Regions from separate parts of the Lactobacillus melliventris genome, predicted to be linked through region 1. Evidence: predicted binding sites of a transcription regulator. Region 1 holds the regulator's gene; each other region holds the start of a gene.

Region 1 (11,022 bases):
AATTTAGTAGCAGGTGATGCAAGTTCTGCAAGTGATATAACAGAAGATTCTGCTGCAGAAGAAGAACCTGAAGCAGAAACTTCATCTGATGAGACCAAAACAGAAGATGGACTTCAAGCTGAAGCTACTAACGGTGAAACGATAGATACTACTGAAGAGTAATGCAAGGGGTGAAACTTTTTGAAAAAAAGAAAGATTCCAATGCGAAAAGACTTGTTAACTAATACTATGCAGCCCAAAAAAGAATTGGTCAGAATTGTGGTAGACAAAGAAAAAAATATCGCAGTTGATCCTACTGGAAAGAAACCTGGTAGAGGAGCATATGTCTCACTTGATCCAAGTCAGATCAAAAACGCTCAGAAAAAGGGATTGATTGAGCGCAGCTTAGGAACAAAAGTGCCTGAAGAGTTTTACCAAGAGCTTTATTCATATGTTGACCATCAAAAGGCAAGAAAAGAATTGTTTGGTGATAAATAGGTTTGCAAAATAGACAAAAAGCATTAAATTTAATAGGACTAAGCCAAAAGGCAGGTAAACTGGTTTCAGGATTTGAAATTGTGTCAATAAGCGTAAAGGCTAAAAAAGTTAAGCTGATTATTTTAGCTCAAGACGCACAGACGGATACCACCGCAAAGATTACCAAGATTGGAAAACAAAATAACGTATCTGTGATTACAGAATTTAATAGTAGTGAAATTTCCCAAGCTATTGGTAAAAAGCGTAAAGTTTTGGGAATTACTGATACTGGTTTTGGCAAAGCATTGTTACAAAAAATCAAAGAAGGAGTGTGATTTGATGACTAAAACAAGAATTTATGAATTGGCGAAAGAATTAGGCATCGATAATAAAACTGTGGTCAATAAAGCAAAGGACCTGGGGTTTGATGTTAAAAATCATATGTCATCACTTGAAGATACACAAGTAGAGCAAATAAAGGGTAGTTTCCGCAGTAGCTCCGCTCCCGCCAAAAAGCAAGAAAGACCAGCGAAAAAGAGCAGTAAAATCAAAATTTCTGTTACTTCAATTCGTAAAAATGAAAAAAAGCATGATGAAACTAAGAATGGTAAAAGTAATAGAAAAAACAATAACTTTCACAAGTCAAATAATAGATCTAGACAAAGTCAAGATCGCACTAGACAACATTCCAATTTGAGTCAAAAAACTTCTAAACCAGTAGCCCAAGATTTATTAAAGCAATTAAAGCAAAAACAACGAGTGGAAGAGAAAAAATTAAATCGGCAAACAGAAAGAGCACAAAAGTCTTATAAGGAAAATCAGACTAAAACTAAACCAACGTCTGCTGAAACTAATAAACCTGTTTCTAAGAATGAAAATAAAGTAGTTAAAACTGAAACTACTGCTCCTAAAGTGACTGGACCTAAAATTCTTAAACCTTCACCAGCCAGGTTTAAGAATAATCAAAAGTCTACGCCTGTTCGCCAGCCTAAAATTTTAGATACTGCTGCTCCTGAACCCGAAAAAGAAGAAAAACGTCGTGGCAACGGTCATGGTCGTAACTCTGGCAAGCCAGGCAGAAAAGGTAAAAATCAAACCTATGGTGCAAATAATTATTCGAAACACCAAGAAAAGCGTAAGCGTAAAAATAAGAAGAAGCAGTTTGAACAAGTACCTAAAAAGCAGCCAACGCAAAGAAAAGAGCGGCCATTACCAGATACTCTGGTTTACGAAGTGGGTATGAATGCTCAAGACTTAGGAAAAATTTTGCACAGAGAGCCAGCTGAAATAGTCAAAAAATTATTTATGCTGGGTGTCATGACTAATCAAAATCAATCCCTTGATAAAGATGCAATAGAGTTAGTAGCGGCTGAATATAATATTAATGCTCAAGAAAAGGTGCATGAGGATATATCTGACATTGATAATCTTTATGACAAGAGAATGAAAGCTTCTCTGAAATCTAAGCATTTAATTAAACGCCCACCAGTAGTTACTATTATGGGACACGTTGACCATGGTAAGACAACACTGCTTGATCGTTTACGTCATACGCATGTTTCGGCTCATGAAGCTGGAGGAATTACGCAAAAAATTGGTGCTTATCAGGTAAGAGTTGATAATCAGCCAATTACTTTCTTGGATACACCAGGACATGCCGCATTCTCAAATATGCGTGAACGTGGAGCAGAAATTACCGATATTGTTGTCTTGGTTGTTGCTGCAGATGACGGTGTAATGCCTCAAACTGTTGAAGCAATTGATCATGCTAAGAGTGCTAAAGTTCCAATTATTGTTGCCATTAACAAGATGGATGTTCCGGGAGCAAACCCTGAGCATGTTACTGAGCAGTTAATGAAGTACAATTTAATTCCGGAAAATTACGGTGGTGACACAATATTTGTTAACATTTCTGCTAAAACTGGTGAAAATGTTGATGAACTTTTGCAAATGATCCTTTTGCAAGCGGATGTGATGGAATTGAAAGCAGACCCAACGCAAAAAGCAATTGGTACTGTTATTGAAGCCAGACTTTCTCGTGGACGTGGTCCTGTTGCCGACCTTTTGGTTCAACAAGGAACACTAAAAGTTGGCGATCCAATTGTAGTTGGGAACCGCTTTGGTAGAGTTCGTGTTATGACTAATGACCGCGGTCGTCAAGTCGAAAAGGCTACTCCATCAATGCCAGTAGAAATTACCGGATTAAATGATGTTCCAGAATCTGCTGATAAAATAGTAGTGTTCGATGATGAAAAGACGGCTAGAAGTGTTGGTGAACAAAGAGCGCAACAAGCTTTGCAACAATCTCGTGAAAATGTTCAACATGTTACTCTTGATAACCTGTTTGACACAATGAAAAAAGAAAACATGAAGGAAGTAGATGTTGTCTTAAAAGCGGATGTTCAAGGTTCTGTAGAGGCTTTACAGCAGTCACTTGAAAAGATAGAAGTTGAAGGTGTGCGTGTAAACATCATTCATGCTGGAGTTGGTGCTGTAAATGAATCAGATGTTACCTTGGCTGGCGCTTCGAATGCCTTCATAATTGGCTTTAATGTTCGTCCAACAGCTACCGCAAAGTCACAAGCTGAAACAGATGGTGTAGATATTCGTCTGTATAGCATCATATACAAGGCTATTGACGATGTTAAAGCAGCCATGAAGGGTATGCTTGAACCAACTTATGAAGATAAGGTTGTGGGCAATTTGACAGTACGGGAAACTTGGAAGGTTTCCAAGGTAGGAACAATTGCTGGTGCCTTTGTCGATTCTGGTTATGTTTCAAAAGATTCTGAAATCAATTTGATTCGTGACGGTGTTGTAATATATACTGGAAAAGTGGCTTCACTTAAAAGATTTAAAGATGATGCTAAAATGGTTAAACAAGGGTTTGACTGTGGTTTAACAATTGAGGGCTACAATGATATCAAAATTGGTGATGAGATGGAAGCCGTTGAAAAGCAAGAAGTCAAACCTGAGTAATTAACAGGGAGGAAAGCATGAAACACAGAATTGGTCGTGTTGAAGGAGAAATCCTCCGTGAATTAACGAAAATTTTGCGCAAAAATATTCGTGATCCACGTGTTAATGACGTTACTATTACAGCAGTTGAATGCACTAATGATCTCTCGTATGCTACTGTTTACTACAGTATTCTTTCAGAAGATGCTAAAAAGGAAGAAGAGGCTGCAGCTGGTTTAAATAAGGCAAAGGGCATGATGCGGCATTTGTTGGGTCAAGTCTTAACTGTCTACAAAGTTCCTGAATTAATATTTAAACGAGATAATTCAGTTAAATACGGTAGCAAAATTGATCGGTTAATTGCTGAAGTTAAAAAGCAGGATGAAAATCGAAATAATTAATAAAAGCGCTGTTAGGCGCTTTTTTCATGGTTAAGGTACGGGAAAAATGTTAAATGGTATATTGGTGATAGACAAAGAAAAAGGCATGACGAGTGCTGATGTTGTCTATCAATTACGCAAAGTCTTGCACATTAAGAAAATAGGTCATGCTGGTACTCTTGATCCTGATGTTACAGGTGTTTTACCAATCGCAATAGGACAGGCTACTAAACTAATTGAGTTAATGCATACTCAAAATAAAAGATATATCGGCCAGGGAATACTTGGTTTTGCCACTGATAGTTGCGATATTAGCGGCAAAATAACAGCTAGCAAAAAGATCACGAATAAAGTCAAATCAACTGAGATAAAAGATGCAATGCAAGAATTTGTGGGACAAATTGAACAGGTGCCGCCGATCTATTCTGCTGTGAGGGTTAACGGTAGGCATTTATATGAATATGCACGAGCTGGCATTGAGGTAGAACGACCTAAAAGGCAAGTTAAAATTTTTGCTTATAATCTTGTAAATGAACCTATCTTTGATAAAGAAAAAGGTCAAGAAATGTTTGACTTTGAAATTGAATGTAGTAAAGGAACCTACGTTCGTTCTTTAATAAATGATTTAGGTACCCAACTGAAAATACCAGCAGTAATGAAAAGTTTGCGCCGCACATCTAGTTCAGGTTTTGATATTAGTCAGTCTGTAAAACTTTCTGAAATTACCGAAGATCCTAAATTAATTGATCAAATTATTCAACCAATTGATTCTTTTTTTAGAAATTACGTGCAAATGGATCTTGATGATAAATTATGGTCTAAAGTTAAAAATGGTGCAGCTATTTCTTTGAAAACGAATGCAAAAAAGGTGGCATTAAGTTACAATAATAAAGTTAAGGCAATCTATCGCAAAGATGGTACCATTTATCGCCCTTATTTAATGCTTTTACAAAATGAATAGGTGAATGAAGGTCTTATTATGGAAATTATCCATTTAACATACCCTTTTAAGGAAAACATAATTCCCCAAAATATAATTCTTGCTTTAGGTTTCTTCGATGGGGTTCATCGCGGACATCAAGAATTAATCAAAATCGCAAAAGAAAAAGCAAAGCAAAGACATTTACCACTAGTAGTAATGACGTTTGATCGTCATCCAAAAGAAGTTTATCAAAATAAAAAAGTTACATACATTGATACTCTTCCAGAAAAAGCATACAAGATGCAGAAACTTAAAGTTGACTATTTGTTGGTGATGCACTTTAATGAAGCTTTTAGTAAACTAACTGCACAGGAATTTGTTGATAATATTATAGTAAAATTACATGCTGACACTGTAGTTGCTGGCTTTGACTACACATATGGCCCTAAAGACACGGCTAATATGAAAAATTTCCCTAAGTTTGCTCAGGGAAGGTTCAATATAATTAATGTCCCTAAGCAGTCTTATGATGGTCAAAAAATTGGTTCTACGGAAATCAAAAAAGCGATTACTAGCGGAAATATGGAATTAGCCGCTAAGTTGTTAGGCTTTCCCTATGTTATGTCAGGCTATGTAGGTCACGGTTTGCGCAATGGGCATAAACTAGGTTTTCCCACAGCTAATTTGGTTTGGAGTGAAGACAAGGCTGTTCCTAAAATTGGCGTTTATGCGACTAAAACCAAGATTTGTGGTAAGTGGTATGACTCAATGACAAGTGTAGGCTATAATGTGACTATCAATCAGGGGAAAAAGCTTTATATTGAGTCAAACTTATTTGGCTTTGATCAGGAAGCTTATGATGAGGAAATGGTAATTAAATGGTATAAGTATACCCGTGGTGAAATTAAATTTGCCAATTTAAAAGAGCTAACACAACAAATGAGTCAAGACGAGGCTGAAATTAAAAATTATTTTGCTGCGATGAATTAATTAATGATACTGAAAAAATGATTGACGTTTTTTAAGAAAAAAGTTAGCACTCAACTTGACATTCTGCTAAAAGCTAGTATCATATAAATTGTTAGCACCTAATCAGATTGAGTGCTAAAAGTGAGGGCGATATTTATGTTGACCGAACGTCAAGAATTAATTTTAAAAACAATTATCAATGATTTTACGCAGACACATGATCCTGTTGGGTCCAAAACTGTTATGAATCAACTGCCTATTAAGGTTTCAAGTGCTACTATTCGTAACGAAATGGCTGTTTTAGAAGATAAGGGTTTGATTGAGAAAACTCATTTGTCTAGTGGCCGCGTGCCTTCAACTGAAGGCTACCGCTACTATCTTGACAATTTAGTTGAACCTTTACAAATTTCATCTTCTGTATACAAGCGAATCATTAGTCAGCTTGATCAACCATTTCATCAGGTTAACGATATCGTACAGGCAGCTGTCAAAATTTTATCGGATCTAACCAATTACACAGCATTTGCGGAAGGTCCTGAAAATAGTGAATTAACTATTACTGGTTTTCGTATCGTGCCATTGTTTAACAGACAGATTATGGCTGTCTTAGGAACTAGTGACGGTGACGTTCATGACCAGGTTTATACTTTACCTTATAATGTTAATGGTGATGAAATTGAACAGGCTGTGCGCATGATTAACGATCAGCTGGTGGGCAAAACTTTAGATCAAGTTACTCCAGACTATCTTAAAAAGACTTTGGGCAATAAACTTAAAGTTGCTCATGTCTCTGAACTGATTAATTTGGTCGAGGATGTTATTAACGATGCTGCCAGTGAGCAAACCTATGTTGATGGTCAGATTAACCTGCTTAACAACATTTCTCTGGACGATATTTCAAACTTAAGATCGCTCTATGAAATGATTGAGCATAATGATTTGATTTCCAGTATTTTGGACAATAGGCAAAATTTGAAAAGCGACAGGTATCCGGTTCGAGTTAGTTTAGGATCCGAATTATCAAATGATTTGTTAAAGGATTACAGTCTGCTTACGGCAGAGTACAGCGTTGGCTCTCATGGAAAGGGCATAATTGCTTTACTTGGCCCTGATAATATGCCGTATTCTCAGGTGATTGGATTACTCGAGTATTTCAGAAACGAACTATCTAAAAAATTACTTGATTATTATGGTAGATTCAAATAAAGGAGGTTAGCCGTGAGTAAAGAAGAAAATAATAGTAAAAACTCAAAAAAAGAGCCAAAAAAAGATGAGCATAAAAAGTCAAAGACAGAAGTAGAAAATTCTAAGACTAAGGCTAACGAAGAAAAGAAACCAGAGTCTTTGGAAAGTAAATTGCAGCGTAATTTGACTCAATTGCAAAAAGAAAAAGACGATCTGGAAGATAAGTATTTGCGCAGTCAAGCTGAGATGCAAAATATGCAAAATCGCTACAATAAAGAAAGAGCGCAGCTTATCAAATATGAGTCTCAATCCTTAGCTAAAGATGTTTTGCCAGCGATGGATAATTTAGAAAGAGCTTTAGCTACTAAAGTCGATGACGAAGCATCAAAACAGCTTAAAAAAGGTGTCCAGATGACACTTGATTCACTGGTTAAAGCGATGAAAGATCACGGTATCAGTGAAATTATAGCTGAAGGTGTCAAATTTGATCCCAATTTACACCAAGCTGTTCAAACCGTTGCAGCTGAAAATGATGATCAAAAAGATCATGTTGTACGAGTTTTACAAAAGGGATACTTGTACAAGGATCGTACTTTAAGACCGGCTATGGTTGTTGTAGCACAATAATTGAAAGGAAGCATATCAATGTCAAAAGTTATCGGAATTGACCTCGGAACTACTAACTCAGCAGTTGCCGTTTTGGAGGGTAAAGAACCCAAAATTATTACTAACCCAGAAGGAAATCGCACTACCCCTTCAGTAGTTGCCTTTAAAGATGGAGAAATCCAAGTTGGTGAAGTTGCCAAAAGACAAGCAATTACCAATCCCAATACTATTTCTTCTATTAAACGTCACATGGGCGAAACTGATTATAAGGTCAAAATTGGTGATAAAGCTTATACACCACAGGAAATTTCAGCAATGATCTTGCAGTATATCAAGAAATTCTCTGAAGATTATTTGGGCGAGAAAGTAACCGATGCTGTTATTACTGTACCTGCATACTTTAATGACGCTCAGCGTCAAGCTACCAAGGATGCTGGTAAAATAGCTGGCCTTGATGTTAAGCGAATCATTAACGAACCTACTGCATCTTCACTTGCATATGGTTTGGACAAGGACGCAGAAGATGAAAAAGTCTTAGTTTACGACCTTGGTGGTGGTACTTTCGATGTTTCCGTACTGCAGTTAGGTGATGGCGTCTTTCAAGTATTGTCAACTAATGGTGATACCCACCTTGGTGGTGATGATTTTGATAATAAGATTATTGATTGGCTGATTAAGAACTTTAAAGATGAAAATGGCGTTGACCTTTCAAAAGATAAGATGGCTTTGCAAAGATTAAAGGATGCTGCTGAAAAAGCGAAGAAAGATTTGTCTGGTGTTTCAGCAACCCATATTTCATTGCCATTTATCTCTGCAGGTGAATCTGGCCCATTGCACCTTGAAGCCGATTTAACTCGGGCAAAATTCGATGAATTAACTTCTGACTTAGTTGAAAAGACTAAGATCCCATTTGATAATGCTTTAAAAGACGCTGATTTAACAGTTAATGACATTGACAAAGTCATTTTAAATGGTGGTTCTACCCGAATTCCTGCTGTACAGGATGCAGTTAAGAAGTGGGCTGGTAAAGAACCTGATCACTCAATTAACCCAGACGAAGCTGTTGCTTTAGGTGCTGCTATTCAAGGTGGTGTCATTTCAGGTGACGTTAAGGATGTTGTTTTACTTGATGTAACCCCATTATCACTTGGTATTGAGACAATGGGTGGTGTATTTACCAAACTTATTGAAAAGAATACAACTATTCCAACTTCAAAGAGCCAGATTTTCTCAACTGCTGCTGATAATCAACCAGCTGTTGACGTGCACGTTTTGCAAGGTGAACGCCCAATGGCTGCCGATGATAAGACTTTAGGACGGTTTGAATTAACTGATATTCCTGCAGCCCCTCGTGGTGTACCACAAATTCAAGTTACTTTTGATATTGACAAGAACGGTATCGTTAATGTTTCTGCTAAGGATATGGGAACTGGTAAAGAACAAAAGATTACTATCAAGAGTTCATCCGGCTTATCTGATGAAGAAATTAAGAAGATGCAAAAAGAAGCTGAAGAACATGCGGAAGAGGATAAGAAGAAGAAAGAAGAAGTCGACTTACGTAATGAAGTTGATCAATTAATCTTCTCCACTGAAAAGACCTTGAAAGATGTCAAAGGCAAAGTCTCTGATGATGATACTAAGAAAGTTCAAGATGCACTTGATGCTTTAAAGAAAGCTCAAAAAGACAACAATTTGGATGAAATGAAAGCTAAGAAAGATGAATTATCCAAGGTTGCACAAGACTTAGCAGTCAAATTGTACCAAGCTAATGGTGGAGCTCAAGGTGCACAAGGACAAGCTGGACCTCAAGCCGGACCACAAAATCCTGGTTCACAAGATGGTAATAATGGTTCTGCAGGTGAAGGTGAATTTCATAAGGTAGACCCAGATAAGTAAAGGGTTTATAATTGAATAAATTAGAAAAGAACTGCCAGGAAAAGTAGTTCTTTTCTTTTGTAAGGTTAAGGAGCTTATAGATGGCACAAGAAGATTATTATGAAGTGCTGGGAGTAGATCGCAATGCCAGTGACAAAGAAATTACCTCTGCTTATCGCAAACTTGCCAAGAAGTATCACCCCGATTTAAACCATGAGCCTGGTGCTGAGGAAAAATATAAAAAGGTTAACGAAGCCTATGAAGTATTACATGACAAGCAAAAAAGAGCCCAATATGATCAATTTGGTTCAGCTGGAGTCAATGGTCAAGGAGGTTTTGGCGGTGCTGGTCAAGGATACAGTGACTTTGGGGGCTTCGGTGATTTTGGCGATATATTTAATGATTTCTTCGGTGGTGCCACAGGTGCCAATCAACAACATGTAAATCCCACGGCGCCAACTCGCGGTGAGGACTTAGATTATACGTTGTCTATTGATTTTATGGATGCAATTACGGGTAAGAAAACACAAGTTTCCTATACTAGGAGTGAAACCTGCCCAACTTGTGGGGGCAATGGTGCTGAAAAAGGCACACATCCGATAATTTGTGATAAATGTAATGGCTCAGGTTATATGACTATTACTCAAAAATCCCTGATAGGTATGATACGACAGCAAGCTGTTTGTGACAAATGCCATGGAAAAGGTGTAATTATTGAACATCCATGTCAAACTTGTCATGGTAATGGCGTAATTGACGGTAAGAATACCATTGAAGTTAATATTCCTGCTGGAATAGATAATGGTCAGCAATTGCGTTATGAAGGTCAAGGCGAAGCTGGTAAAAATGGTGGTCCTTACGGTGATTTGTACATCAATTATCGGATTAAACCATCAAAGGAATTTGAGCGTAAAGGTACAACTATTTATACGACCGTTCCAATTTCATTTGCCCAGGCAACGTTAGGCGATGAGATTAATGTTAAAACTGTACACGGCGAAAAGAAGCTAAAAATTCCTGCAGGTACTCAACCAAATAAGAAGTTTACCATCCACGGACAAGGTGTTCCGTATTTGCGTGGCAACGGTAATGGTGACCAGATTACTACCGTTCAAGTTCAAATTCCAAAATCAATTAATGAGAAGCAAAAACAGGCTCTAGTTGATTTTGTCAAAGCAGGTGGAGGGTCAATAATGCCGCAAGAAAAAGGATTTTTTGAAAGGCTAAAAGAAAAATTGCAGTGATAATTACGTTATCATAACTTCACTGATTAGATCTTTTTGATTAAAATAGAAGAAAAATTGCAATGTTAGAATGTCCTAAGGGTTATAAATATTGGAATAAAAATGATACCGGGATAACTATATCGGCGGATGCACCTCAATGGGCAAAAAAAGAATTTCATAAATATATGAAACTTTTTGCAAAAAATGGAAAACCTGATAAGCACGGTATAATCAAGTATTATTAACATTTTTGGCAATTTGAACAAGAGCTGATTCCTAAAATATAAAGGAATTAGCTCTTTAATTTTGTCATGTTTCTTATTTAGTTTTATACAGTCTGTTGAATTTGCTATAATAAAGATAGAGTAAAGGGTGCAAATTATTTATGGACATAACAAAATTACAAGATTATCAAAAACATATTCGCAACTTTTCCATTGTTGCT
Region 2 (11,022 bases), on a different contig from region 1:
TTTGATAACATTCAATTTTACATTATGCTGTAAAGCTTTTTTGATAAACTCTTCAGCTACTAAAGTAATTAAATCATATTGATTTAGAATAAAAGTAAGCGGTGGAATTTTACTCCAGTTTCTAATATTAAAAAGGTCTACGACTTCATCTCTGGGATCTATTTTGTAATGCAAATAGTTACTTTCAAAGCCAGCTAAAGAGTTTAACATCCTGCAAACTCTGTTTTTAGCATATTGCTCATCTTCTGGACAAACATCAAATTTATGCCAATCATAGTATGGTTCCACATTATTATCTAAAGCCGGGTATAGTTCTATGACCCGGGAAATAATTGAAGTGTCCTTCATTAAAACAATACAAGAATTTATCAACCCACTGCCTGCACTGTCACCTGCCAAGACCAACTTTTCACTATGTGATCCAAGCTTTTCGTGGTTACTTGTTGCCCAACTAATGATACCTAATGCGTCATTAATTGCTGCTGGATAAGGGTTTTCTGGAGCTAGTCGATAATGGGGAAAGATAACTGTTGTTTGTGCCTGTTCAGCAATATATTTCATTTGTTTACCAAATTCTTCTATTTTACCGGTCATATAGGCTCCACCATGAAAATAAACTAAAATGGGATTGTCATGGTTTGCATTTTCAGCTTTAAAAATAAAGGTATCAATGTAATGGTCATTATCAATTTCAACTAATTGTTCTTCTTCAATTACCTTACTAGTTGTTAAATCATAGGTAATATTTTCTGGACGATTGCGGTCAAAATTTAGTGAAAATGGTTTAGATCCTATACCCTCATCCATCTTTTTCTGAATAACTTTTTTAACATATGGATCTACTATATTTAGCTTTGTTTCTCCTGTTTGACCAGGTACAGGTTTAACAGTTTCTTTAACGCCATTAATATTTTTTTCAAAAGTCTTCGTCTGTAATTCAGTTATTAAAGACTGTGAATATTGCCTTTCCTCCATGATTGCTCTCCTTTTTTGCATAAAAAAACCGAAAAAGCATACTTACATATACTTCTTCGGTTTCGCCAGTTTCTAAGCTGTTACGATCCTAACTAACTTTTAAAATTATATTAACATACTTTTATGATGTTGGAAAGCGCTTGCTTAAAAATTTTTTCACAGCAATGACTTAGCTCCTAATAATATAAGCAAAATACCGATTGTAGGTTTCATGTAACGAGTAATTTTAGTTTTAGCTAAAATCTGGGCTAGTCTTGGTGCAATTATTGCACCTACTATGGCACCAATCATCAAGGGTAAGCCAGCAGTCCAGTCTACCCGGCCGTCAGCAATATGAAAGATTGCGCCTGTAATGGTCATAAAAACTAAAACGTAAGTTGAAGTTGCAGTAGCTTGAAAATCTTGTAACCCCAGCAAAAATAAACCACCGATAATAACAGCACCACCGCTCATGCCGGCTACGCCAACCATTAAGCCGCCCAAAATACCATAAATTCCAGCTTCCATTCTGGCAAACTGCGTTTTCTTAACTGTTTCTGCGGTTTGCGCTTTTTTCTTAAATAACATATTAATGCCAAGCACTACTAAGACAATTCCTATTAGCCACTTATAAATTTTAGCGGGAATATATTTTGAGACCAGTGCCCCGATTATTACAGCTGGAATTGCCGTGAGTAACATTTGATTACCCACTTTAGTATTAATTTGTCTTTGGTGGTAATAACTAATTGCTCCGATTATTAATGAAGGTAAAGCAGTCACTAGTGAAGTTGAAGAAGCTGTTGCCGCATTTAAGCCAAACAAACCGGTCAAAATTGCCAGGTAGATGGCTGCGCCGCCACCACCAAAAAGAATAACAAAGGTTCCTATTACTAACCCTATTAATCCTAATAAAAAAATTTTCATAATGCTTGACCTCTTAATTTTTGCCATATCTTGTGTTATAGTTACAATATGTAATTATAATTTACAAGTTGTAAAAGTCAAGCAAACAGGAAGTTTAGTATGCCACGTCAAATTTTATCTAAAGAATTAATTATAAAAACCAGTATTAAATTAATTGAAAACAAAAAAGAAAATAATTTTGCGACCATTGCCAGAGAACTTGGTACTCAATCACAGGCTTTATATAACTACTTTCCTAATCAGTTAGCGCTAAATTATGCTATAGTTGCTCGGATAATTAGTTTAATGACTGATCAGCTGCGACGAAACTTATTTGGTAAAGCCGGCATGACAGCAATTATTGATTTTGCAATGGAGTTTCGCCAAATAGCTCTTAATCATTTTCATTTAACACAATTTGTTTTGAAAATGCCGCGTACCAATATGTTTCCTGAAACTAACGCAGCTTTTAATGAACTAAAATCTATCTTTAATCAAATGATAGCAACTGAGTTTACTGATCCTAAAAAGCAATTACTGGCAAGCAGGTGCATTAGAGATTTAGCAATAGGAGATATTGTCAACGTTGGAACAGGTTGGTTTGCGGATAAATCGTTACCAGCCGATAAAAGCTTTCGCAAATTGCTGGAGCAAAGTCTTTGCGTTATTGCAAATTAAATTATATATGTTATCTTTATTTTAGATATTTGTTCAATAATAGTTTTTAATACTGGGAGGAAAAATTGAATTTTAATCATAGCGAGTTTATCAATGTTAATACACAAGCTAATACTGTTGACCTAAAGGAAGAGCCCATTCTTCGTGTGATAAAAGCTAAAAAACTCGCAAAGCCTGATGAAAATACATTTACTAAATTAGCTAATTGTAATTTTCATAATGGTATCATAGAGGTGCAAGTTTTAAGTCGACTATTGCCGGATGCTCCAGACTATGCACGTGGCTTTATTGGAATTGCTTTTCGAATTAATAAAGATAATTCGGCTTTTGAATCTTTCTATATCAGACCCACAAATGGTCATACAAAAGATCCAATAAGAAAGCGCCATGCTGTTCAATACTTTTCGTATCCACATTATACTTTTAAATACTTTCGCGATAATAAGATTACTAAATATGAAAATTCAGCAGATATCGGGCTCAATCAATGGATCACCATCAAAGCAGAAATAAAAGATGAAACTGGAAAGTTTTACTTAAATAACAACAGCAACCCTATTTTAAAGGTCTCGAGCCTTAAACATGGTTCAAAAGCCCAAGGTAGTGTCGGCCTTTTTGTTGATATTGGTACTGAAGGCTTCTTTAAGAATCTAAAAATTATTTCGACAGATTAAAAGATTCTGGTGAATAACAAAGTCTAAATTGGATACTAAAGCAGTCTGACCTGTGGTATAATTTCGATACATGACGATTGGTCTCTGACCTATTTGAGTTTGGTAAATAAATAATATCAATACCGAGCAGAATGTATATGAAAAAAGCACTGAGTCGTAAAATGATATGACCCCCAAATTTAGGAGTCATATCAAAACTCAATGCTTTTTTGTTGGTTTGGGAAGAGATAATTTTTTCCCAGACTCTTATGTTCCCGATATTTAAACTTATTCTACTGTTTGGACCCAGCCCTCTGGGCCTTTTTTATTACCATACTGAATATCAACTAATTCATTATAAAGCTTAGTCGTTACCGGTCCAGTTTCTGTTTCACTGTAGATAACGTGCTTTTCTCCCTTGTAGGTAATTGAACCTACGGGTGAAATTACAGCAGCTGTACCCATAGCACCAGCTTCTTTCATGTTGAACGCTTCTTCCAAAGTGATTTGACGTTCAACCGGGTTTAGGCCTTGCCACTTAGCGACTTCCAAAAGTGAGCGCTTAGTAATAGAAACCAAAATCGATTGTGATTTTGGTGTGACAAATTGACCTTCTTGGGTAATGCCGTAGAAGTTAGCACCACCAAATTCATCAATATATTTATGTTCACGTGGATCCAAGTAAAGACAATCGGCAAAGCCGTTCTTGTGTGCTTCAACGGACGGAAGCAAGCTGCTGGCATAGTTACCTGATGTCTTTGCTTGACCAGTACCGGCATATGCGGCACGGTCGTATTCACTAACAATGTAATCTGCAGGGTTCAATCCTTTAATATATGCGCCAACTGGAACCGCAAAAATGCGGAAGGTATATTCGCTGGCTGCTTCAACACCTAAAACTTTTGATGTTCCCACCATAAGTGGCCGTAAATACAGGGTCGCACCACTGTCATATGGTGGTACAAACTCTTCGTTAGCCTTAACAACTTGCTTTACTGCAGCAACAAATCTATCTTCAGGGAAAGGCGGCATGGCTAACCGCTTTGCTGAAAGAGTAAAGCGGTGTGCGTTTTGATCAGGTCTAAACAGGTTGATTTTACCGTCTTTTCTACGATAGGCCTTTAAGCCCTCAAAAATTTCCTGACCATAGTGCAGGACTTCTGCACCTTCAGAAAATGTCATGGTTGAATCTTCAGTCAGTTTTCCTTCCTGCCATTCACCATCTTTATATTTTGCCTCATAGCGATAAGGCAGATCTCGATACTTAAATCCCAGATTTTTCCAATCTAGGTCTTCTACTCGTTGTTTCATTTGAACTGTCCCCTATAAAAAACTACATAAGCTAAAAATTTCTCTTTAGCTTTTAATATTAATTTAATTGTTAACTAATTTAAACTAATTTCTTTTTATTGTCAATAGTTAAACTGCTCTATTCCCCAATAAAATAATTTGAACTTCTAATAATAAAACAAAAGCATACTTTTGTATGTGCATATAGTTTCACGTGAAACGAATATATACAAAAAAAGAGTCATCCCTTTGTGATATGACTCCCCCAAATTTGTCCTAATTTCAGGGCTTACATCACTTTCATAGGATGACTCTCATTTTAAAATTAGTCTTGCTTTGCACTATCTTTAGTTTCAGTATCAGTTTTTGCCGAAATGTCCAAAATTGCGGCATCATTTAGGTATACATGCTTATCATCTGCTGTAAACTTAACTTCTTTAGTGTCAGGCTCCTTCATTAATAATTTGGCAATTGGCGTTTCCAAATCTTGCTCAACGACTCTACGTAAAGGTCTAGCACCAAATTTCTTATCATAGCCCTTGGCTGCTAAATAGGCTTTAGCTTCATCAGAGACTTCAACCTTAACACCTTTTTTGGCCAAAACATGTGCCATTTTATTCAAATAGATATCAATGATCTTATTCATATCATCTTTGGTCAATGAATTAAACGGAACAATAGCATCAAGTCTATTCAAAAATTCTGGTCTGAAGTAGGCCTCAAGAGCTTTAATCAGCTTATCATGATCAACTTTGCCGTCTTTTAATAATTGGTCAGAGTAGCCTGCATTAGAAGTCATGATTAAAATTGTATCCTTAAAGGAAACAATTCTACCTTGAGCATCGGTTAAGCGCCCATCATCCATGATCTGAAGCAAGGCATTGAATACTTGTGGATTGGCTTTTTCAATTTCATCAAACAAAATCAAACTGTATGGTTGATGACGAACTTTTTCAGTTAATTGGCCGCCTTCACAATAACCAACATAGCCCGGTGCTGAACCGATCAATTTATTAACTGCCATCTGATCTTGATATTCAGACATATCCAATCTAATAAGATGATTTTCACCACCAAATAGTTGAATGGCTAATTGTTTAGCTAATTCCGTCTTACCTACGCCAGTAGGACCAGTTAGCAAGAACGTACCAGTAGGACGATCATTGTCTTTGAAAACTTGTTTACGGGCAATCGCATCTGTAATGACGTCAACAGCATTATCCTGATCAATAACTACTTTCTTTAATTTCTCTACCAGATCAAGGTTCTTTTGTCCTGCACTTGCATGCAATTCACTCATTGGAATCTTGGTCTTAGCTTCGATTAAAGCGTAGATATCTTCATCAGTAACATGTGGAGTGGCAGCGTCATCCACGTGATTAGCCTTATCACGCAAGTCTTCGACTTGCTTTTTCAACTCGTTTGCTCTACTATAATCTTCTTTTTTGACAGCTGCTTCTTTTTCACTTTCAAGCTTGTTAATCCGCTCTTTTAAAGTTGCTTCATCGCTGGGAATTGTATCAAGGCCCTTTTTAGCACCTGCTTCATCCATTAAGTCAATGGCCTTGTCAGGTAAATAACGTCCCTGAATATAACGTTGTGACAATTCAACTGCGAGTTTCAAAGCACTGTCATTATATTTTACGTGATGGAAGGATTCATATTTATCTTTTAGTCCTTCCAAGATTTTAACGGTAACCTCTGCTGATGGTTCCGGAACTTGTACCGGTTGGAACCGACGTGCTAGTGCCGCATCATTTTCAATTCTGCGGTACTCACTTGTAGTCGTTGCACCAATTAAGTTTAAATCACCACTAGCTAAAGCCGGTTTTAAAATATTAGCGGCATCACCGTTATTATTCTCAGAATCAGTAGAACCGGCTCCAACTATATTATGCAATTCATCAATGAACAAGATAATATTCGGATTCTTTTTTGCTTCGTCAATCACTTTCTTAAGGCGTTCTTCAAAACTGCCACGCAAGCTTGATCCTGCAACCATATCATTAATATTAATGGCAATAATATGCTTGTCTTTCATTTTATCAGGAACATCGCCTGCAGCAATCTTTTGTGCCAAGCCCTCTACAATGGCTGTTTTACCAACCCCGGCAGGTCCAATTAATACTGGATTATTCTTCTTGCGCCGACTTAAAATTTCAATTACTTCCTGAATTTGTTCATCACGCCCAATTACAGGATCGTACTTATTCTTCTTAGCTTGTTCAACCAGATCAACACCGATTGGTTTTTGACCTTGTTTTTGTCCCATTTGTCCACCTTGATTCAAATCTTGCGGAGAAATATTCATACTACTGGAGTAATGAATAGGAATAGCACCACCGTTGTCGTTAGTATTGTTAAAGAATGAATTGTTTAGTTCGTTAAATAAATCGTCAAAATCGTTATCAAAATATGCCATATGCAAACACCCCTTTGATAGGTTATAAATTTGTAATTAGCACTCGTTGCGTTCGACTGCTAATTACTTACATATAATATTATAGCAGGTTATCCACAGAAAGCAATAATTATGATTAACTTATCCACAGATTTTCCGTTTTTTTCCACAAAAGAAAAAAGCCTTAATATAAAAGCTTTTATACTTCTTTTAAAGACTTTTCACTGCTATTTTTGATACAATTTAAATTGTTTTTGCAAATATTTACCTGTTAAACTATTAGACTTTTGCGAGATATCCACAGGTGTGCCACTTGCAATAATTTTCCCACCTTGCAGCCCACCTTTTGGTCCCATATCAATCATATAATCACTGTTAGCCATAATATCTAAATCGTGTGTGATTGTAATAATAGTTCCTTTTTGCTCAAGTAATCTTTGAAAAACATGCAAAAGAGTTCTGACATCTTGTGGATGTAAACCAACGGTCGGTTCATCAAAAACAAATAATGTTCCTTTTTGTCTTTGGTGGATATGACTGGTTAGTTTCAAGCGCTGCGCTTCTCCTCCTGATAAAGCTGGAGTAGATTCTCCCAAGTGCAAATATCCTAGACCCATATCATGCAAAGTTGTGATTGTTTTATTGATCTTTGGTTCGTTTTTAAAAAGTTCTTTGTCTAGCGCATCATCAACGGAATAATCTAAGACATCCGCAATACTTAAGTTATGCCATTTTACTTGTAAAACAGCTTGGTTAAAACGGTGACCGCCACATACAGAGCATGTTTCAACCATGTCTGGTAGATATTGGATGTCAAGTGAAATTACACCGGTTCCGTTACATGCCGGACAGGCACCCTCTTTGTTATTGTAAGAAAAATGAGACGCACGGTATTTTAATTTTTTTGCTAATGGCTGCTTGGCAAAGAGTTTACGCAAATTATCCATAATATCAGTATAAGTTGCAACAGTCGAACGTTGATTTTTACCAACAGGTGTAGAGTCAACACTAATTACATTTTTAATAGCATCATTTTTTAAATTTTTTACCCAATCAGGACCATTTTTAAGATTTTTTTGTGCTTTAAGTGCAGGAATGAGGGAATCGAGAATTAGGGTAGTCTTACCAGCGCCAGAAAAGCCGGTAACGGAAGTTAAGCGATTGAGTGGAATTTGCGCGTGAATATTCTTTAAATTAAAACGTTCAGTAACATCAAATTCAACCTTACCGTGTTTAAAAATTTGGTCAGTTTTGGCCCTGTGACGAACTAGGAGTGGTGCCTTACCAGTTAAGTAAGGACCAATTAGAGACTGTTCACTTTGCTCAATCTCACTAGGTATTCCCTGGGAAATAATCTCACCACCCCGGCTGCCTGAACCAGGACCAATTTCAATTACCCAATCGGCTGCCTTAATGATTGCAGTTTCATGATCAACTACAACTAAAGAGTTTCCTTGATTAACCAGTTCATGAAATATATCAATCAGTCCAGCCACATTATCAGGGTGCAAACCAACAGATGGTTCATCTAAAACGTAAAGCACCCCGGTGGTTTCCGTACGCAAAGTTCTACCAAGCTGAATTCGTTGCAGTTCCCCCGTAGACAGACTGGCAGCCTGTCTATCTAAACTCAGATAGTCTAAGCCTAATTTTAGCAGGGGCTTGACTTGATGCATCAATTCACCAGTTAAATTTTCCGCTAATTCCTGCATATCTTGCGGCAGGGAAGCTAAAATCTCACTCATATAGTGGCTCAGTTCACCCAAAGTTAATTGTTCAGCTGCTACAATACTTTTTCCAGCAACTAACTGCTGCCAGCGACTTGGATCAATGCGATAGCCTTGGCAGCGGGGACATGTACTGAATTTATAAAAGGAGTTAATTCTTTGCAGTCCGCGTTCAGACTTAGTAGTTTTGCGTGAATTAGCTATCGCATTATAAGCATTCTCATATAGCGCATCTAGATGATATACGCGACCAGTTGAAGTTGGCAAATCAATCGGGACTTTCCGCTCTTTTCCATGAAGTACAATTTCTTTTTCTTTAGCATTCAGCTCTTTATATGGAATATCGGTCCGTACCCCTAGTTCCCGGGCAATACGCCACATCCAATTTCGTCCGGGAATTTGCCAAGTTGCCACTGCTCCATTTTCAAGAGATAAATTCTCATCTGCAATGATTTTGCTATCATCAATTTCTTCAACAGTTCCCAGTCCCTGGCATTTTTGACACGCACCATCAGAATTAAACGCAAAATCTTCTGCACTAAAAGCATAAAATTGTCTCCCACATGTAGGACAAGTTAATCGTCCCATGGCTGCCCCCGTTAGATCCATGGCTTCAGCTATTTTAATCGTTGCTGGTACTCGGTGACCGTTGGGGCATACAGGTGAACCTAAACGGGAAAAAATCAACCGTAAGATGTTAAAAACTTCTGTAACTGTACCTACCGTGGAACGGACTCCAGGCACAGCAGGCCTTTGCCTTAGAGCTAAAGCTGAAGGAATATGTTTTACTTCGTCAACCTGTGCACGACCAACTTGACTAATACGTCTTCTGGTGTAAGCTGCCAAGGAATCAAGATAACGTCTTGCACCCTCTGAGTACAAGATTCCCATCGCTAAGCTTGATTTGCCAGATCCGCTTAACCCCGATATCGCTACAAATTTATGCAGGGGAATATCAACGTTGATGTTTTTTAAGTTATTAACTTTACCACCAATTACTTCAATTTTGGTCGGCTGCTTTTGATATTTCATTAGTGATTGCCCCTTCTTTTAGCCGGTTTTAACGGCTTTTCTGGCTTCTTTAATAAGTACTGTCTTATGGCCTGAATTACTTGCTTGTTCTGCGGCAAATCAGAATGATCTGCCTTTTCACCCGTAACTGTTATCGCAGTATAGTTTTTTACTTGATTTTGAAAAATAAATTTACCTGCAGCTACACTTGATTCAGGTACAATACCATCAGATTCGTAATTTTTGCCACCAGAAAGAGAATAAACCTTTAAATAGGTTGGCAGTGCTGAACGCTTTTTAATAAAATCAGCCAGCATTTGTGTTCTATTATTAATATTATTTTCAGTAAAATTATATGGCGTACCTAAAGTCATTAATTTCTTGATTTTGATATCATTTGAATACTCAGAATAATAGTGCTCCAGCCAGTAAGTCCAAATCAAACCGCCGTTAGAATGACCAAACGCCTTAAAATTATTGAACTTATAATTTTGAATTAACGATTCAAATGCAACATTTAGCCACTTAGCTTGTTTTTTAATATTGGAATAGCCGTCTTTATTGTTATCAAAACCAATAATAATAAAGGGCTCCAAGTCATTTTTACCTATAGAGCCAGTGTAAGTCAATTTTGCTTCACGTGAAACTCTAATTTTTATTACGCTATGCCTATTAAGTGTCGTTTTATTAAGTTCATCAATTAACTGGTTAAAGCGTTCGGTGGTAGCACTTGAACCCGGGACCATAATTACAGGCGAGAGAAGCGATTTACTGAGTTCTGCTCGTGATTTATTATCTTTTTTCATCCAAAAGAAGCTGGGAACAGCAAGCATAATTAAAATAATAATAATCAGGAGCAACCATTTATAGTTAGGATTTTTTTGCATCTGCTATTTCATCTCCTGCTTTTTAATTCTTAATTCAACTTTTTCATTTATCTTAATTACAGGTAGTAATAAAAAGATATCTAATAAAAACAACAATAATGTAAAAATTAGTGTTGCCCAATTGCCGTTAGTGCCAAAAAAGGAAACCAATAGTCCCGGAGTCCCTTTTAAATTCTGGTAAACGCAAACTGGGATAATGTGTAAACTAATAGCTGCCACGGCTATTGTCATATTAATCAGAGGAATTAAAATGCTCGGTAAGATAAAAACAGGATTTAACATTAAAGGTAAGCCAACTGTAAATCCTAGTCTTGAACCAAAAGCAGCAGGCAACAAGTTAATTTTAGCATTTATTTCGTTTTCCCTGTTATCTCTTCTGATAAGCAGTAACACAATAACAGCCAAAACAACACTGGCACCGCCCATTATGCCGTAACTGTTAATAAGTGAGCTGCCCAGATATTTATATGGCACATTCCAAGAATTACCGTGTTTTAATGTATATGTTAAATTCT
Region 3 (11,022 bases), on a different contig from region 1:
CAACCCGATGATCCTGACCAGTTGTTGCCAAACTATTTACGGCGCACACAAGCTGAAATTGATTGGCATAAAAAGACCGGAGAAGCATATAAACCTGATAGTAACTATGTGGAAGAAGTTTAAGTATTTCTGGCCTTTTTTGTTTGTAGCGCCAAAGAAAAAGTTTGTTGACTTTATTCCTGAAAAATTTATTATCAATCACTCTATCCTGAATATTAGACAAGCGCAAATTGAGGACATTTCTGCGATATTGTTACTTGAGCAAAGTTTATATCAAGGAGAGGAGCCTTGGAGCGGAGCAATTTTTCAAACTGAATTGGGCAAAAAGAATTCACTTTATTTACTTGTGCTGCAGTCGCAATTGGTAGTTGGGCTAATTGGTGTCCGAATTAATAATAGGAAAGCTCACATTACTAATTTAATGGTTGATTCCGCTTGGCAAAAAAGGGGTATAGGTACTTATTTAATCAGAAAAGTAATTAAAGCAGCGCAAGAACAAAATTGTGAAGAAGTTAGCCTGGAAGTAAGAGAGGATAATTTGAATGCCCAAAAGTTATATCAAAAATTAGGTTTTGTTACAACTTTCGTCTGGCCCAATTATTATCAGGACTCTAAGCAAAACGCGTTTAACATGGTGCTTAAATTGGCAAGTGACTAAAAGAAAGGAAATTAAATTGGTAAATAAAAAAGACATCCGGATTTTAGCTTTTGAAAGTTCTTGTGATGAGACTTCGGCTTCTGTTGTTAAAAATGGCAGAGAAGTTGAAAGCTTGATAGTGGCAACTCAAATTAAAAGTCACCAGCGTTTTGGAGGGGTTGTTCCCGAAGTAGCCAGTCGCCATCACATTGAAGTGATTACGCAAATTACCAAGGAAGCTTTAAGTGAAGCAAAAGTAACCTGGAATGATATCGATGCTATTGCCGTAACTTATGGACCTGGATTAGTCGGAGCCCTGTTAATTGGTGTCAGTGCAGCTAAAGCAGCTTCCATGGCTACAGGCATCCCCCTAATTGGTGTTGATCATATTATGGGCCACATTATGGCAGCACAATTAAAAGAAGAGATTACTTATCCGGCTCTTGCACTGCAAGTTTCTGGTGGACATACTGAAATTGTTTTACTAAAAGACCCGACCCATTTTGAAATAGTTGGTGATACTAGGGATGACGCGGCAGGAGAGGCTTATGATAAAATCGGCCGAGTTTTAGGAGTTAATTATCCAGCTGGTAAAACAATAGATGAATGGGCTCACCAAGGGCAGGATACCTTTGATTTTCCCCGGGCAATGATTAAAGAAGATGATTACGATTTTTCTTTTTCTGGATTAAAGAGTGCGTTTATTAATACTTGTCATCACGCTGAACAAATTAACCAAAAACTAAATAAATATGACTTAGCGGCCAGTTTTCAAGCCGCAGTAATTGATGTTTTAGCAACTAAAACAATTAGGGCAATTAAGCAGTATCAGCCGCAGACTTTCATCATGGGGGGTGGTGTAGCCGCTAACCATGGTTTACGGGACAGAATGAATGGTGAAATAGCAAGTTTACCGCAAAATATTCAGCCCAAAGTCATTTTGCCTGATTTAAAGCTTTGCGGTGACAATGCTGCGATGATTGGTGCAGCGGCCTACAATTTGTATCAAGAAGGAGAATTTGCTGATCTAACTTTAGATGCTGATGCATCATTAGAATTACCTTACGCATCAGAAATGCTGCAATAAAATAAATAATATCAGGATCAAGACAAAATCCCTACGAAAAAAGGCGTTGAGTTCAACGCCTTTTTGTTGTTCTGAAAATAGTTTTTTCCCAGACTCTTTTTTATCATTATGTGTTTTGAGCCCAAGTATTTTAAACATTATATTTATGTATCAATTACAAAATGATCGGAGTATACAAAATGACAGCTGGTGAATAGCTACAGTATCGGATTGCAAGAACTTTTAGACAGTAGTATTAAGAAATAAAAAATGTCACATATGTTTTTAAAAAGTCATATGTGACATTTTTTAATTTAGTTTTCCCACCTGAATATAATAAAGTCAAACAGGTAAGGGAGAAAATCAAATGGTTAGTTTATTTCATTCATTGATGATCCTAGCTGTTAGCATATTTTAAAGAGTTCAAAAATACAAAATTTGATAATCACTTTGATTATGAATTTTATACGGATAGACTATAAATAAAACTCAAATACAAACAAGTTTCTATCAATAAATAGGGATACGTTTAAATTTCTAATCAAAAAACAATAAAATTATGGTAGGCTAAATTATAATAACTCTATCATTTTTAAATTAATTCACCATTCAAAAAGGAGACAATAATGTTAACAGTCCAAAACCTATCGCTCAAAACCAGGCAGCCAATCCTGCACGATTTTTCTTATCAATTTGCACCCGGTCAATTTTATCAAATTGCCGCAGAAAACGGTTCTGGTAAAACAAGTTTCTTGCGTGCTGTTACGGATCTAATTCCAGCTTCTTCTGGTAAAGTCTTATTGGACGGAAAGCCGTATGCCAAAAATAAGCGTAAGCTTTTTTTCTTTGAAAGCAATGAATGGTTCAACGTCAATTTAACTAGCCTTGATTACTTAAAATTCGTGAAAAAACAATGGCATTCTAATGTCGACCTTAATCAAGAGCTTGATTTGCTGGGTGTACGTGAGTATGTCAAAGTCCCAATTAAAAAGTATTCGCTTGGAATGAAACAAAAATTGATCGTGGCCATGTACTTAGTTAGTGGCGCCGAATATTACTTGATGGACGAGATTACTAACGGTCTTGATGAAGAAAGTCGCACAATTCTTTATAAACGACTAAATGATGAGGTAGTTCAGCGTAATAAATGTATTATTCTAACCTCCCACTATAGCAGCGAGATTAAAGTGAATAACTTACACCGGCTCGTTTTACAAAAACAAATGATGCACGAGGTAGAACAATGAGCTCATATTTTTCATTGCAACTTAAAAAGGTTACTAAACACAATCTATCAATTATTTCACTGGTTATTTTATTATTAATTTCTTTTGGCTTACTATACATGAAGTCTACGCAGCTCATGGGTACAGGTTCTTTAAAAGGAGATGCTCAGGGTCAGATTGCCATGAAAAAGCAAGCTTTACAAGCCGATTGTCAAGCACTCAAACGATATTCACCGCAAGGAAAATCATATAAGGCCATTGAAAAAGATATCAAACAAACTGAAATAGGATTAAGAAAAGATCAAGCCTTTGTTGATAATATTAATCATAATCACTGGAAGCGAGTTTATGAGACCAAATTAAAAAGGGAACAAAAAGGCAAATTGACTGATCTAAGTGCGGATGAAAGAGATGGACATAAAAGTGTAATATTGCGTTTAAAGTATCTCATAGCTCACCCTATGCCTTATGAAAGCGATAGCGCAGTCACCGGGATACAGTTCTTGTTAGATTTGAATGAAAACTATTGGCCTGTCTTATTTAGTTTGGTAATGATTTTTATTTTGACTTATTTATTTACTAGTTCATATAAAAATGGTCTTGACATTTCCACTGTCTTGCCAATTAATCGCTTGCAAAGTACCTTGACTAATAATATTGCTGGGTTAGTGGTCGTCAGCTTTATTTTTCTTTTACTAAACTTATTAGTTTTCGGGGGAGCAGCGAGCATTTTTGGTATTGGTCGCAGTGACTATCCTTATATCATTCACCATCTGGTTAGCGACCACTTGGTGCCGGGAATTGTTCCGACTGCCAAATTGTTGCCCCAAGCAGTTATACTGCAGCTCTTAAATTTCATATTTATGGTTTTGCTTGTACAGCTGATTGCTAAAATTTTTCATAACCAGTTACCGACTTTGTTAGTTTCGCTATTATTTTTATTAGGCGGTCATTTTGTTACAGTTTTTATTATTCCGCTGGAGAAGATTGCGCAGTGGCTTCCTGGTACTTATTTAGGAGTATTAAACATTGTTTCAAACCAAACAGCCTATACAATGGACAATTCTGCTATTAACTTTTCAAATGGTGTGTTTACCTTAATACTGAGTTCTATATTATTATTGTTATTGGTATTTTTAATTGATCGCTTTACAACTGTTGCTCATAGAAATGGGAGGCTGGCATAATGTCCTATTTGGCTTTTCAACTTAAAAAAGTATTTAAGAATAAGCTAACCCCAGTTTGCATAGCGAGTCTAGTCTTATTAATGGGTATTGTCTTATTCATGAATATTCGCACTAATCCCCAATTTTCCTTACAGGCGAGGGCTGAATCGGAGATTGCTTACTTTCAAAAAGAAATTAACCAGCAGCAAAGATTACTTAAACAAGAAAAACAAAAAGCGGAAACTGAGATTTACAATGATACTAAATCTACTATTAAGCAAAATCAAGAAGTAGTTAAGCAAGATAAACAAGTTCTAAATGCGGCAAATAAAGGTAACTGGCGCAATGCCTACACGATCTTGTGGCAACAAAAAAAGCGAGAACAAACTATTTCATCAAATGGTCAAGATTCAGCAGGCCTAAATTCAAGAATAAATGTAGAGAAAAAACTGCGATTCTTTAACTATTTACGCCATAAGCCTTTGCCTTATGAAAGTCAGGATATGCCAGTAACAGGCTGGCAGTTCTTACTGCAATTAAATCAGCAATATTTGCCTTACGTATTTACTCTTGTTGCTCTGTTTTTATTAACTTTGCTTTTAACTGATTCTTATCATCAAAAGTTAGATACTGCGCAGCTATTACCGCTTGAAAAAAATAATTTAATAATTTCTAATGCCACAGCAGGAATTGTCCTGACTCTTGGTAGCTTTTTAGGGATTAATTTAGTATTATTTATTGCAGCTTCCTTTATTTCCGGTACAGGTAGTTTAGATTATCCTTATATCGTAGGTCAATATAAAGGTGGTAGGCCTCTTATTGCATGTGTATCTACTGGCAGTTTTATTATTAAAGTAATTGTATTGCAGGTACTTACCTTCATCTTCGAGGTTGTCCTAGTTCAGTTCCTTGTCCGAATTTTTCGTGATAAATTACCAGCATTACTTATCGCTATTTTACTTGTCCCGGGACTTAACATTGCTACTATGATAGTTGAGCCGCTGCGTAAGATTTGCGCATGGCTGCCAATGACTTACCTGAATGCAGTTGACATAGTATCAGGCAATTTAGGAATTAATTATCAAAATGTGCAGTTGAACTATACGACAGGGCTTTTAACACTGTGCTGTTCAGTTTTAATAATTGCTATTTTGATTTTACTGTCCAGTCATATAAAATACAAAGAATAAAATCTTATATTTTTTAAATCAATATTTTTACTTCTAACATAGTGTTATCATAACCTTAGACGTTCATTTGTTTATTTAAATTATGCTTACTCAAAAGTCTTTTAAAATTAAGTGTAAAAATATATAACAAGTAATAACATACTTACCATTACAAAATGGGAGACTCATTTCAAAAGAGTCTCCCATTTTGATTAAACAAGTATTTACAGATTTAATATTCAATAATATCTTGCCTTGCTGTGTAAATTTTAGTGCTATAGTATCATCTATTCTAACTAGGTAATAAGGTACGTACCATGATAAAGTTAATTAGATTGTTGTAAGCTCTTCTAAATATTAAAAGATAAAATATTGAGCAAAAAAGTCTGGGAAAAGATAGTTTTCCCAGACTCTTTATATCTCTTAAAAATCTTTGTAAAAAGCGATCAAATCGTATTTATCGCACGGATTAAAATCACAACTTTCATAAAACATGCGCGTTTTAACGGTATTTTCGGTCAACAAAACTTTCTGTATGACAGAATTATATTTCTGTAATACGCTATTCATTAATTTCGTACCAATTTCCCGACTTTGATAAGCAGATTAACCAGTAACTCTTGGATATAAATGAAGGTCAGACCATTACCAACTACTCAGATTAATCCAACTAATTGGTTATGATTATAAGCACTAATAGCAAAAAGCGAATTTGCCACTGCCTTTTGCAGTTGCTAGGGATTTTGTGTATAAGAACTCCAACCGACGCTGGTGTATAAATTGATGAGTTGGTCTAAAGTAATATTTTGGTCAACTATATATTTCATTTTTATTCCTCCTTTATTAATTAATAATTGAAGAGCAATAAGTAATTTTCCCATGCGTATCTCCCATTTCATTTCTTATAAAGCCAGCAAAATTATCTCTTTTAGTTTAAACAACTACAATTTTAAAAGCAGCACTAAATTCATCAAATTTTGCTAACAAAAAATTTATTAATAGTTGGCGAGGTAATTTACAGCAAGTTAAAATATAAAAACAGCAGATAAAAAGGCTGATTTGTTCCTATTTTTGTTGTGCTTACTTGATATATTGTTTTAGTCAAAGCTATCCAGTTCAGTCAGTGCTTTTTCCCAAGCATCATTTGCATCGTCCAGATGTTTTTGTACAGCGCTAAGCTGTTCTTGCAAGGGACCTAATTTGTCAAAATTAGTGGCAATTTCAGGATCAGCCATTTGAGATTGAATATCTTTTTGCTCTTTTTCCAGCTTTTCAATTTTATTTTCGGTATTTTCAACTTCTCTTTGCAATTTACGTTTTTGTGAATCACGAAGCTTTTGTTCTTGATAGGACAACTTGTTTTTATTTTTTTCGGGTTCAATGACAGTTGTGTCTTCATTAGCAGATGTACTGGCGGAAACGGCATTTTGCTTAGTTTTCTCGTTTAAATAATAATTATAATCACCCTCATAAACTTGGGCAGTACCATCTTTGATCTCTACAATTTTATTAGCTAATTGATTGATGAAATAGCGGTCGTGAGAAACAAACAATAAAGTACCGTCAAAATCCTGCAAAGCTTTTTCTAATACTTCTTTCGCCTCAAGATCCAAATGGTTAGTAGGTTCATCCATCAGCAGAAAGTTGTTATGTTCAAGTGATAATACAGTTAACGTTAATCTCGCTTTTTGACCACCAGATAATTGTCCGACAGTTTTATCAATATCTTTTGCCGTAAACAAAAAACTGGCTAAAATGGAACGAACATCTTTTTCAGGCATTGTTTTATGCCGGTCCCAAACGGTGTCAATCACCGTTTTAGTTGGATCAAGTCCTTGTAGTTCCTGATCATAATAGCCGATATCAAGGGATGCACCATATTTAATTGAGCCTTTTTTCGGCTTTAATTCCTTCATCACGGTTTTTAGTAAAGTTGATTTACCAATACCATTTTGACCAATTACGGCTACGCGATCGCCTTTATTTATTTGCAGAGAAATATCGTGCACCATTGTTTTTGTCGGATAGCCAATTGTTAAATCACGTAAAATTAGTACTTCTTTACCAGATGGCCGCTCGCTTTGAAAATTAATGCGCACTTTATTTTTGTGTTTTGGCGGAGTAATTCTTTCCATTTTCTCCAATTGCTTGCGGCGACTTTGTGCTCGTTTAGTAGTTTTGGCTCTGACAATATTTTTTTGAATAAATTCTTCGTCTTTTTTGATTTGCTCTTGCTGCTTTTCATACGCTTCTTCTTGCTGGCGATCACGCAGCTGCCGTTCAGCAACGTATGCGGAATAATTCCCCTTAAAGACAGTTAATTTGCCAAATTGCAATTCAAAAATCTGTGTGGCTAAATTATCTAAAAAATACTGATCGTGGGAAACAACTAAAATAGCACCAGAATAGTTTTTAAGATAACTTTCCAGCCAGTCCAGAGTGTCTAAATCAAGGTAGTTGGTAGGCTCATCAAGTAATAGCAGAGCAGGCTTGCGCAGCAGCAATTTAACAAATGAAAGTCTGGTCTTTTCTCCTCCGGAAAGACTTGCGATTTTTTTGGACCAAGTTGCTTCAGGAAAGTTAAAGCCATTCAAAATACTTTTGATATCAGCCTGGTAGGTATAGCCCCCTTGCTGCTCAAAGTTGAATTGCAGCTGGTCATACTGTTTTAACAAATCACTTCTTTTAGGGTTAGCAGCAATATCCTGCTGTAAACTTGTGATTTTTTTGCTCATATTAATTAATGAAGTAAAAACAGACAACATTTCTTCCCAAATTGTTTTACTTTCATTTAAGCCATTTTCTTGGGCAATATAGCCGACATCTATATTTTTATTGATGGTGAAGTCACCATGTGTGGCTTCTTCTTCACCGGTCATAATCTTAAGCAGGGTCGTTTTACCGACACCATTTGGTCCAATAAGACCTATTCTGGCATTTGCGTCAATTGAAAAATTGACATTTTTAAATAATGTGTTGGCACCAAATTGTTTTTCTAAATCGTGTCCTTGTGCAATTATCATAATTTTTCACCTAAAAACCATTTTAGCATACGTATTGAATTTCTTGTGTGAGAGTTTGACGGATATATGAAAGAAAAAGAGCAAAAATACAGCTTTTTAAGCGTGAATGAATAAAAATACCAGTTTCTATTATCAAGCCTGTTACCATTTTGCTAAAATTTAAAAGATTGTGAAAAAAATGTTTGCAAATGACGTAAATTTATAGGTAAAATAGAATTGATTGCTGAGAAATTCACAAGAACGAATTATGGTTACTTAATTAAGTTGGAGGCTTCTTAAATGGAAAAAATCAAAATACCAACGGCAACGGCTAAAAGGTTGCCGTTATATTACCGTTATCTTATTATCTTAAATGAGGCTGGCAAAGAAAAAGTTTCTTCGACTGAATTGTCTGAAGCTGTTCAGGTAGACAGTGCTTCAATCAGACGTGATTTTTCTTATTTCGGCGCTTTGGGCAAAAGGGGTTATGGCTACGATGTAAAAAGTTTACTTTCTTTTTTTAAAAAGATTTTAAACCAAGACACTTTAACAAATGTTGCTTTGGTTGGCGTAGGTAACTTGGGTCATGCTTTATTAAATTACAATTTTAAACGCTCAAATAATATTCGCATTTCTTGTGCTTTTGATATTGATGAGAAAATTACCGGCAGAATTCTAAGCGGTGTGCCTGTCTATGATATGAGTGAACTTAAAAAGCAGCTTAGTGACCAACAAATTTCTATTGCGATTTTAACGGTGCCATCTGCGGCTGCTCAAAAAACTGCTGATGATATGGTAGAAGCTGGAATTAAGGGAATCATGAATTTCACCCCAATTCGTTTATCTGCACCAAGTGGCATTCGAATTCAAAACGTTGATTTGGCTACTGAGTTGCAGACACTTATTTACTTTCTTGATTCGGATAAGAAAAAATAGTTTTAAAAAGCAAATTAGCACTTTTTTACTCAAAGTGCTAATTTTTTCTTGCATTTTTTCATAAAAGGGGTTATTATCATAAATGTAAGTTAGCACTTGACAAATAGGAGTGCTAATGGCACATAAAAGAGATTAAAATTTAATTTTAGGAGGGACAAACGTGTTACAACCAATAGGTGATCGCGTGATCGTAAAAGTTAAAGAAGAAGAAGAAAAGACTGTAGGCGGAATCGTCCTGGCTTCTAATGCTAAACAAAAGCCGACAGAAGGTGAAGTAGTTGCTGTTGGTGATGGTAACTTTGCTGAAAATGGCAACAAAATACCTATGACTGTTAAGGAAGGCGACGTTGTTTTATATGACAAGTATTCTGGTACAGATGTTAAATACGATGGTCAAAAATATTTAGTCCTTCACGAAAAAGATATTTTAGCAATTGTTAAGTAATTAAGGAGCGTATAAAAATATGGCAAAAGAAATTAAATTTTCAGAAAAAGCAAGACGTTCCCTGTTAAAGGGCGTTGACAAATTAGCTGATACTGTTAAGGCTACTATTGGTCCTAAGGGTAGAAACGTTGTTTTGGAGCAATCTTACGGCAACCCAGACATTACTAACGATGGTGTGACAATTGCCAAGGCAATTGAATTAAGAGACCACTATGAGAATATGGGTGCTAAGTTAGTTGCAGAAGCAGCACAAAAGACCAATGATATTGCCGGTGATGGTACTACTACTGCGGTTGTTTTAACCCAAGCAATTATTCGTGAAGGTATGAAGAATGTTACTGCTGGTGCTAACCCTGTTGGTGTTCGTCGCGGTATTGAAAAAGCCACAAAAGCTGTAGTAAATGAATTACACAAGATTAGTCACACTGTTTCTTCAAAAGACCAAATTGCTCAAGTTGCTTCAGTTTCTTCAGCTTCAAAAGAAGTTGGTGATTTAATCGCTGACGCAATGGAAAAAGTTGGTAATGATGGTGTTATCACTATTGAAGACTCACGTGGTATCGAAACTGAATTATCAGTAGTTGAAGGTATGCAATTTGACCGTGGTTACCTGTCACAATACATGGTAACTGATAATGACAAGATGGAAGCTGATCTTGACAATCCATATATCTTAATTACTGATAAGAAGATTTCTAACATTCAAGACATCTTGCCATTGTTACAAGAAATTGTGCAACAAGGCAAATCACTTTTAATCATTGCCGATGATGTTTCTGGTGAAGCTTTGCCAACATTAGTTTTGAACAAGATTCGTGGTACATTCAATGTTGTTGCTGTTAAGGCTCCTGGCTTTGGCGACCGTCGTAAAGAACAACTGCAAGATATTGCCGCTTTAACTGGTGGTACAGTAATTACTGAGGACTTAGGGCTCGAATTAAAGGACACTAAGATTGACCAATTAGGTCAAGCTCGCCGGATTACTGTAACTAAGGACTCAACTACTATTGTTGATGGTTCTGGTTCAGATGAAGCAATTAAAGACCGTGAAGACTCAATCAGAAAGCAAATTGCAGAAACTACTTCTGACTTTGACAAGAAGAAATTACAAGAGCGCCTAGCTAAATTAACTGGTGGAGTTGCTGTTATCCATGTCGGTGCTGCTACTGAAACTGAATTAAAAGAACGCAGATACCGCATCGAAGATGCTTTGAACTCAACCCGTGCTGCTGTTGATGAAGGCTACGTTGCTGGTGGTGGTACTGCTTTAGTAGATGTTAAGGATGCTGTTAAGGACCTTAAAGGTGACAATGCTGATGAACAAACAGGTATTAACATTGTCTTAGAAGCTTTGACTGCTCCAGTTCGTCAAATT

The links. The regulator HrcA, encoded in region 1, represses chaperone genes, less so after heat shock. The targets are predictions, from matches to a motif close to TTAGCACTCNNNNNNNNNGAGTGCTAA.
Region 2: the regulator HrcA is predicted to act here: its motif matches at 6,940-6,966, upstream of ACFQ32_RS03235 (ATP-dependent Clp protease ATP-binding subunit).
Region 3: the regulator HrcA is predicted to act here: its motif matches at 9,292-9,318, upstream of groES (co-chaperone GroES).

What each region holds. Positions count from the first base shown of each region.
Region 1 covers NZ_JBHTMT010000001.1:213,347-224,368, forward strand. The annotation lists gene nusA (transcription termination factor NusA) at 1-162, shown strand, start outside; gene rnpM (RNase P modulator RnpM) at 181-477, shown strand; gene ACFQ32_RS01040 (L7Ae/L30e/S12e/Gadd45 family ribosomal protein) at 480-791, shown strand; gene infB (translation initiation factor IF-2) at 796-3,435, shown strand; gene ACFQ32_RS01050 (ribosome-binding factor A) at 3,453-3,815, shown strand; gene truB (tRNA pseudouridine(55) synthase TruB) at 3,862-4,755, shown strand; gene ribF (riboflavin biosynthesis protein RibF) at 4,774-5,706, shown strand; gene hrcA (heat-inducible transcriptional repressor HrcA) at 5,842-6,891, shown strand; gene grpE (nucleotide exchange factor GrpE) at 6,904-7,497, shown strand; gene dnaK (molecular chaperone DnaK) at 7,516-9,372, shown strand; gene dnaJ (molecular chaperone DnaJ) at 9,453-10,595, shown strand; gene ACFQ32_RS01085 (hypothetical protein) at 10,658-10,822, shown strand; gene lepA (translation elongation factor 4) at 10,963-11,022, shown strand, end outside.
Region 2 covers NZ_JBHTMT010000002.1:104,743-115,764, reverse strand. The annotation lists gene ACFQ32_RS03260 (alpha/beta hydrolase) at 1-975, opposite strand, end outside; gene ACFQ32_RS03255 (sulfite exporter TauE/SafE family protein) at 1,132-1,881, opposite strand; gene ACFQ32_RS03250 (TetR/AcrR family transcriptional regulator) at 1,981-2,538, shown strand; gene ACFQ32_RS03245 (hypothetical protein) at 2,604-3,212, shown strand; gene ACFQ32_RS03240 (branched-chain amino acid aminotransferase) at 3,480-4,502, opposite strand; gene ACFQ32_RS03235 (ATP-dependent Clp protease ATP-binding subunit) at 4,807-6,903, opposite strand; gene ACFQ32_RS03230 (ATP-binding cassette domain-containing protein) at 7,110-9,641, opposite strand; gene ACFQ32_RS03225 (alpha/beta hydrolase) at 9,641-10,507, opposite strand; gene ACFQ32_RS03220 (PTS sugar transporter subunit IIC) at 10,511-11,022, opposite strand, start outside.
Region 3 covers NZ_JBHTMT010000005.1:155,054-166,075, forward strand. The annotation lists gene tsaB (tRNA (adenosine(37)-N6)-threonylcarbamoyltransferase complex dimerization subunit type 1 TsaB) at 1-123, shown strand, start outside; gene rimI (ribosomal protein S18-alanine N-acetyltransferase) at 107-658, shown strand; gene tsaD (tRNA (adenosine(37)-N6)-threonylcarbamoyltransferase complex transferase subunit TsaD) at 675-1,724, shown strand; gene ACFQ32_RS07130 (ABC transporter ATP-binding protein) at 2,330-2,950, shown strand; gene ACFQ32_RS07135 (hypothetical protein) at 2,947-4,116, shown strand; gene ACFQ32_RS07140 (hypothetical protein) at 4,116-5,285, shown strand; gene ACFQ32_RS07145 (hypothetical protein) at 5,999-6,145, opposite strand; gene ACFQ32_RS07150 (ABC-F family ATP-binding cassette domain-containing protein) at 6,362-8,287, opposite strand; gene ACFQ32_RS07155 (redox-sensing transcriptional repressor Rex) at 8,567-9,202, shown strand; gene groES (co-chaperone GroES) at 9,363-9,647, shown strand; gene groL (chaperonin GroEL) at 9,667-11,022, shown strand, end outside.